2 regions of the Streptomyces sp. NPDC058864 genome follow, and region 1 is predicted to be linked to the other one. Evidence: riboswitches for the same ligand, from Rfam matches in the RefSeq annotation. Region 1 holds a riboswitch; the other holds the start of a gene.

Region 1 (3,809 bases):
GACTTCCAGGCGCGGCTCTACGAGCGTCTGGCCGCCACCGGCACGGTCGAGGCGACGGCCGCGGCCGTCAACGCGTTCCCGCTGGACCGGCTCGTGGTCGTCCTCGTCGGCGACGCCTCCGTCATCGCGGACCCGATCCGCGAGCTGGGCATCGGCCCGGTCGAGGTCGTCACGGGCGGCTGACCGGTATTGCCCACCGCGGCCCCGGGCGCCCTCGAGGCACCCGGGGCCGCGGTGTGCCGGTGGCCGTTCAGCGGCCGAGGCGGGCCGCCGCCACATGGACCCGCATGCCGCACGGAATGCGCCCGCCGGGCCCGGCCAGGGCGCGCGCGTGCTCCAGGAACTCGGCGCGCAGCTGCGCGGTCCGCTCCTCGTCCAGGACCTCCATGTCGTAGAACATCCCGCTGAGGGTCGACCAGACCTCGTCGGGCGTCCCGTCCATGGCCATGACGACCGTCTCCCAGGACAGCGGCGCGAAGCCCAGCGGTGCGAGGAGCCCGTCGAGACCCTCCCGGGTCCGTGTCCTGCGGTCGCCCAGCCGCGGGACGCGGCGTTCCGGCGGTGCCGCCCGGAAGTACGGCACGGCCACTTCCAGGAACAGTTCCACGGCCTCGCCGGGCACGGAGCCGCCGCCGACGGCGACCGCGAACGTGCCGCCCGGCGCGAGCACCCGCGCCGCCTCGGCCACCACCCGGTCGGGGTCCGACATCAGCATCAGCGCCATGTGGGAGACGACGGCGTCGAACGAGGCGTCGGGGAACGGCAGCTCCTGGGCACGCCCCTGCCGCAGATCCGCGCCGGCCAGCGCGGGCCGCAGGCGGGCGAGGGCGAGCTCGCCCTCCGACAGGTCGACGCCCGCCGTTTCGGCGCCGCGCCCGGCGAGCAGCTCCAGCAGGGCGCCGTCCGCGCAGCCGAGGTCCAGGACCCGCCGGGCGCCCGCGACGCGCTCGGCCAGCACCTCGTAACCGGTCCGCCCGTCGCGGGTGGGGGCGGCCTCGGCCCCCTTCGACTGGCGGCCGGGCATCCGGTCGTGGAAGGCGCGCAGGAAGTCCTCGGCGGCGCGGGCGGCGTCGGCGGCCGCTCCTGGTGTCGTGGTCATCCCGTGACCCTACGTACGTGGTGCCGCCGCCGGGCCCCGGACGGCAGGGCCGCTCCGTGACGCCGGTCACGCGGCCCGCACCGCGGCGTCGCGCGGCCGCGCCGGGGCTCCCGGAAGCGCGCATACCGCCGGGGGCCGGGGCGGCGCGGTATTGCGGACGGTTGCGACCGGTTGGCGTCCGGTGTGGCATCCCGCACATATTGCCGGATTTTTTTGGAGACGGGAGCAACGCGCGGTTAGCGTCCTCGGGTTGCCCGGCGGAAGCAGCCGCCTCCCGCGGCACCGGAGCAACGATCGCCGAGTCCCCGTCGGGCGTGAGCCTGGGGAGCCGGGGACCCACACGAGAAGTCCCTGGGGTGAATCGGGCGGCGTGCCGCCGCCCGTAGGAGACCTTCCTGCTCCGAACCCGTCAGCTAACCCGGTAGGCGAGAAGGAAGGAAAGGATCTCCGCCTGCCCATGGCGTCGTTCTCCATTCGCTCCACCCTGGCCGGCGCCGCCGCGCTGACCACCGTCACCACCGGCGCGTTCGTCGTGCCCGCCGCGGCCGCCGACGCCGGGACCGGGGGCTCCGCCTTCGCCCGCTGCGCCGCCGTCGCCGGGGACCTGGCCACGCACCTCGCCGACCAGGCGTCGGCCCAGCACCGGGCGGCCGTCGTCGCACAGAAGCGCCACGACGCCCACGTCGCCAAGGCCAAGCGCGCCGCCCGTGAACGTGCCGCCAAGGAGGCCGCGGCCAAGGCCGCCAAGGCCAAGGCGGCCCGGGCGGGCGGCACCGCGCACGCGTCGCGGAGCGCCGCGGCGGGCCGCGGCACGCTCGGTGGCTGGACACTGCCCGTCGCCGGCTCCATCGGCACGCCCTACCGCGCGACGAGCAGCCTGTGGTCCTCCGGCTACCACACCGGTGTGGACTTCGTGGCCTCCGTCGGCACGCCGGTGCACGCCGCCGGCGCCGGCACCGTCGTCGAGGCGGGCTGGGGCGGCTCGTACGGCAACAACATCGTGATCCGCCACGCGGACGGCATGTACACCCAGTACGGCCACCTGTCCTCGCTGGGCGTGTCCGTGGGCCAGACCGTCTCCGCGGGGCAGCGGATCGGCCTGTCGGGTGCCACCGGCAACGTGACCGGGCCGCACCTGCACTTCGAGGCGCGTACGGCCCCCTCCTACGGCAGCGACGTGGACCCGCTGGCGTACCTGCGCTCCAAGGGCGTCCGCATCTGAGCCATTCCCCTCCCCCCACCCGAAGGCCCCGGTTCCCCCGCCGGGGCCTTCGGCATGCCGGTGCCTGCCGGCCGCGGGTGTGTCCAAAAACGCTCCATGAATTCAGGACGGCCGTCGGAATCGGCGCCCCACTGGAATAGAGTCGCGGCAGAAACGCCGGCTCCTCCGTTGCGCGCGGATTGCAGGACGGACGTCGGCGCGCACCGAAAGGAAACCTGCGATGTGGGGTCGGACGTGAACGGGACCGGCGGTGCGGGCCGCCGGAATTCGGCCCGGGCGGTGTGCACGGCGATCCGTGACGACATCGTCAGCGGGTTCTTCGCGCCGGGGAGCCGGCTCACCGAGGAGCAGCTGGCCAAGCGCTACGGGGTCTCCCGGGTCCCGGTGCGCGAGGCGCTGCGCACCCTGGAGTCCGAGGGCTTCGTACGGACCCGCCGGCACGCCGGGGCGTCCGTCGCCGAGCCGACCGAGCAGGAGGCGGCCGACCTGCTGGACATCCGTGCCCTGCTGGAGCCGCTGGGCGCCGCGCGGGCGGCGCAGCGGCGCACCGAGGCCCATGTGAAGGTGCTGCGCGGACTCGTCCGGCTGGGCCAGGAGCGTTCCCTGCGGCGCCAGTTGTCGGACCTGCCCGCGCTGGACGGCTGGTTCCACGAGACGCTGGCGCAGGCCTCGGGCAGCCCGACCCTGGTGGCGCTGCTGACCCAGCTGCGACACAAGATCGCCTGGGTGTACGCGGTGGACACCCCGGACCGCGCCATGGAGTCCTGGGAGGAGCACGGGGCGGTCGTGGACGCGGTGGCGCGCGGTGACGCGGAGCGGGCCCGGCGGCTGACGGCGGCCCATGTGGAGCGGGCGACGGCGGTGCACCGGCTGCGCCGTCCGGAGAGCACGGGGCGCGGCGCCGCGGCACGGTGAGGAACCGGAAACACGCCGTACACATTTCGCGCGGCCGGGTTTAACAGTAGTGCCGTATACAAAGTGGGGAATTGTGTGCGGAGGTATTTCCGTGGCGCATTGCGCTCCGCCCTGCCCGGAAATGGCGACGCAATGACGAAGGGGCGGGTCCGCGAAATCCGGCCGGATTTCGACGGGGACCCCGCCCCTTTTGCCGTACGGCGGCTGCGCGCGGTGTCAGACGGTCTCGGGGAGTTCGTCCAGCCCCTCGGAGACGAGCTTGGCCAGGCCGTCCAGGGCGGCGTCCGCACCCTCGGCGTCGGTGGCGAGCACGACCTCCTCGCCGCCGGCCACGCCCAGGCTCAGCACGGCGAGCATCGAGGCGGCGTTGACGGGGGCGCCGTCCGCCTTCGCGATGGTGACCGGCACACCCACGGCGGTGGCGGCACGGACGAAGATCGAAGCGGGACGTGCGTGCAGGCCCTCGGCCCAGCCGATGGTGACGCGGCGCTCAGCCATGGTGTTGCCCTTCGGGTCGTTCCTGGGAGGTCTAGACCAGTCTGCCATGCCTCGGACACCGGTCCGTCACCACAT
Region 2 (3,809 bases), on a different contig from region 1:
GGTCGGCGGCGACGATGGCGGCGTCCTCGCTGCCCTCCAGCACGGCACGGCTGTGGGCGACGGCGACCGGGTCGTGGTCGACGTAGACGACGTGGGCGCCGGGGCTGGCGGCCTGGGCGACCTCGTGGACGTTGCCGAAGGTGGGGATGCCGGAGCCGATGTCGAGGAACTGGGTGATGCCCTGGTCGACGGAGAAGCGCACGGCCCGGCGCATGAACGCCCGGTTGGCCTGCATGATCTTCGGCAGCCCCGGAAATGCCTCGATGGCCCGCCGTCCGGCCTCCCGGTCGACCTCGAAGTTGTGCGAGCCGCCCAGGTAGTAGTCGTAGATGCGGGAGACGCTCGGCACGGAAAGATCGATTCCATGGGGGGCCCAGGCGGGACGCTCCATCAACGGCTCCAGCTCGTCGTCGGTGATCGGGACACGTGGTCGTGGACACGACCACGTGCGTCAGAGGCTACTGATCGACCGTTCGAGAGGAAACAAGAAATGGAAATATTCGATCCGTTTTCGGTCACAGACCAAAGGCATGTGCCCTGTTCCCGACAAGCAGGGAACAGGGCACAGGCTACCGCCGGATGACGGTGGATCAGTTCGGTCAGACGTTGACGCCGTGGGCGCGCAGGTACGCCAGCGGGTCCATGTCGGAGCCGAAGTCGGGGGTGGTGCGGACCTCGAAGTGCAGGTGCGGACCGGTCACATTGCCGGTGGCACCGGACAGGCCCAGCTGCTGACCGGTGGAGACCGACTGGCCGGCCGAGACCGACAGCGCGGACAGGTGGGCGTACTGCGAGTACCGGCCGTCGGCGTGCTTGACGACAACCTGGTTTCCGTACGAGCCGCCCCAGCCCGCGGAGACCACGGTGCCGGCGGCGATCGACTTCACCTTGGTGCCGGTCGAGGCGATGAAGTCGACACCGGTGTGGTAGCCCTTGGACCACATGGCGCCGGACTGGTGGTAGGCGGTGCCCAGGGTGACGCGGTCGAGCGGGGCCGTGTAGCCGGAGGCACTGGCGGCCTTGGCGGCGACCGGCTTGGCCGCCGGGGCGGCCTTGGCCGCCTTCGGCGCGGCCTTGGCGGCGGCCTTCTCGCCCATGGACAGGACCTGGCCCGGGTAGATCAGGTTCGGGTTGCCGCCGATGACCGACTTGTTGTCGGCGTACAGCTTCTGCCAGCCGCCGTCGACCGACCGGGCATCGGCGATCTTGGAGAGGGTGTCGCCACCGGCGACCTTGTAGGAGCCGCCCGCGCTCTTCGGCGCGGCAGTGGCGGCCTTCGGCGCCTCGGCCTTCTTGGCGGGGGCGGCGGGCTTGGCGGCCGGCTTCGCGGTGGTGCCGGAGACGCTCTCCGGGGTGGCCGACGGGTTTGCCATCGCCTTGGTCAGACCGGCCTTGGGGCCGCACACGGGCCAGGCCTGCGGGCCCTGGGTCGCCAGGACCTTCTCCGCGACGGCGATCTGCTGCGCCTTGGTCGCGAGGTCGGCGCGCGGGGCGTACTTCGTGCCGCCGAAGCCTGCCCAGGTGCTCTGGGTGAACTGCAGGCCGCCGTAGAAGCCGTTACCGGTGTTGATGGACCAGTTGTTGGTGCTCTCGCAGGCCGCGACCTTGTCCCAGACGCTCACGGGAGCGGCGTGGGCACCGGTGGCGCCGACGATCGGGAGCGCCACGGCCGCGCCGGTGGTGCCGGCCAGCGCGCTGATACGGGTGATGCGGGTGTTCCGCGGGCGACGGTGCTTTCCCTTACCGGGCATGCCGAATTCCTCTCCGACGCCTGCGAGGTAAGCTGTCGGGTTCGGGCTGGAGATGCCCGGCCGCAATTGGGCACGCCAAATAAAGGCATGTCGCTGCGACTTCACCCCTAGCCGTCCCGAGACCAACGGGAACGGCAACTACCTTGGGTCCCCCGCTCCTGCCGTGCGGTCTTGTCATCCGGCGTCCGGGCAGCGGCAGGACTAGGCGTTCCACCCGGAAGAATCTCGCAGGCATTTGTCCTGCGAGATCTGGAAGCTAAACGACGGAATCCTTCCGGAGCAAGGAGCCGAATCACGCCCTGCGGCGGACCGCAAGTCGATCAATCCCTTCCGTGACTTTACGTGAGAAGTGTCCGCTCTGCGTAGGCGGAAAATTGGCCCACGGTAATCACGTGATATCGCCCGGTGAATTTCGGCGGGGAAATTGGACGGTGCGTTGCCCGGGGTCTCCGCTGCGTGTTCGGCACGTGACACCCATCACGCATCGATTCATTACGCATGCACTGTGGGCGCATATGTCCGGTTAGACGCCTCAATGCCGGATAAGGCAGGACGTGTTCCGATCCAACCCGCCCCCGACCGCGCCGCCCTGAGGAATCGTCCCGAGGAGTCGTCCCGAGGGGCACCCCTGAGCCAACCGCCGAGGGCGGCCGGCGATTCCCGGATGCGCCGATCCGGCACGGCCGGCGGTGTGGCGTGCGCCACAACCGCCGCTCCGGCGGGGCGAGAAGGGACGTGGACGGCGGCCTGCGTCCGGAAAACGGACGTGACAGCGCCGATTCGGCGACGGTAGCCTCGCAATCCCGCACATTTTCTTACATCGCCCGGGAGCTCGCGTGCCCTACCTCGCCGCCGACGACCGCTACGCCTCGATGGAATACCGCAGGACCGGGCGCAGCGGGGTCCTGCTGCCCGTCGTGTCCCTGGGCCTGTGGCACAACTTCGGCGACACCTCGCCGCTGGAGAACCAGCGCGCCGTACTGCGCCGCGCCGTCGACCGCGGCGTGGTCCACATCGACCTGGCCAACAACTACGGCCCGCCCGCCGGCTCGGCCGAGGCCAACTTCGGCACGCTCCTCGCCCAGGACTTCCGTCCGTACCGCGACGAGCTCTTCATCGCCACCAAGGCCGGGTACGACATGTGGCCGGGTCCGTACGGCGAATGGGGCAGCCGCAAGTACCTGCTGTCGTCCCTCGACCAGTCGCTGGGCCGCATGGGCCTGGACTACGTGGACGTCTTCTACTCGCACCGCTTCGACCCGGACACGCCCCTGGAGGAGACCATGGGCGCCCTGGACTCCGCGGTCCGCCAGGGCAAGGCGCTGTACGCCGGCATCTCCAACTACCCCGCCGAGGCGCACCGCCGCGCGACCGAGATCCTGCGCGAGCTGGGCACCCCGCTGCTGATCCACCAGGCGGCCTACAGCATCCTCCAGCGCGACCCGGAGGACGGCGTCCTGGACGCCGTCGGCGACACCGGCACCGCCCTCATCGCGTACTCGCCGCTGGCCCAGGGCCAGCTCACCGACCGCTACCTGGACGGTGTGCCGGCCGACTCGCGGATGGCGCTCGGCCACTTCCTCAAGCGCGACGCCCTGACCGAGCGGAAGCTCTCCTTCCTGCACGCCCTCAACAAGCTCGCCGGAGAGCGCGGCCAGACCCTGGCCCAGCTGGCCCTGACCTGGGTGCTGCGCGACCCGCGGGTCGTCTCCGTCCTCATCGGCGCCAGCAGCGTCACCCAGCTCGACCAGAACCTCGCCGCCCTCGACGCGGGCCCGCTCGGCGCGGACGAGCTCGCCGAGATCGACCGCCTCTCGGCCGAGGCCGGCGTGCGCATCCCGTAACCGCAGCTGCGCGCACGGACGGGCCGGCCCCGCGGGGGCCGGCCCGTCCGCTTCGGCGGCCGGCTCAGGTGAGACGGGCCTCCAGCGCGGAGCGGACGCCGGGCCACTCCTCGGCGAGGACCGAGTAGTACGCGCTGTCGCGGACGGTGCCGTCCACGGCACGGGTGTGGGCGCGGCGGACGCCCTCGAAGCGGCCGCCGATGCGCTCGATGGC

What was found. Region 1 has a riboswitch for cyclic di-AMP ahead of ACFW3D_RS05655 (M23 family metallopeptidase). Riboswitches for the same ligand answer to the same signal wherever they lie in the genome.
Region 2: it holds a riboswitch for cyclic di-AMP, as region 1 does, so the genes downstream of both, ACFW3D_RS21940 (transglycosylase family protein) here and ACFW3D_RS05655 (M23 family metallopeptidase) in region 1, are expected to answer to the same signal.

Annotation. Positions count from the first base shown of each region.
Region 1 covers NZ_JBHYMQ010000004.1:268,814-272,622, reverse strand. Annotated here, with positions in the region: gene ACFW3D_RS05665 (M16 family metallopeptidase) at 1-183, shown strand, start outside; gene ACFW3D_RS05660 (class I SAM-dependent methyltransferase) at 251-1,099, opposite strand; cyclic di-AMP (ydaO/yuaA leader) riboswitch at 1,385-1,541, shown strand; gene ACFW3D_RS05655 (M23 family metallopeptidase) at 1,557-2,321, shown strand; gene ACFW3D_RS05650 (GntR family transcriptional regulator) at 2,544-3,236, shown strand; gene ACFW3D_RS05645 (HPr family phosphocarrier protein) at 3,453-3,734, opposite strand.
Region 2 covers NZ_JBHYMQ010000028.1:56,640-60,448, forward strand. Annotated here, with positions in the region: gene ACFW3D_RS21935 (SAM-dependent methyltransferase) at 1-391, opposite strand, end outside; gene ACFW3D_RS21940 (transglycosylase family protein) at 600-1,751, opposite strand; cyclic di-AMP (ydaO/yuaA leader) riboswitch at 1,754-1,945, opposite strand; gene ACFW3D_RS21945 (aldo/keto reductase) at 2,588-3,595, shown strand; gene ACFW3D_RS21950 (GNAT family N-acetyltransferase) at 3,660-3,809, opposite strand, start outside.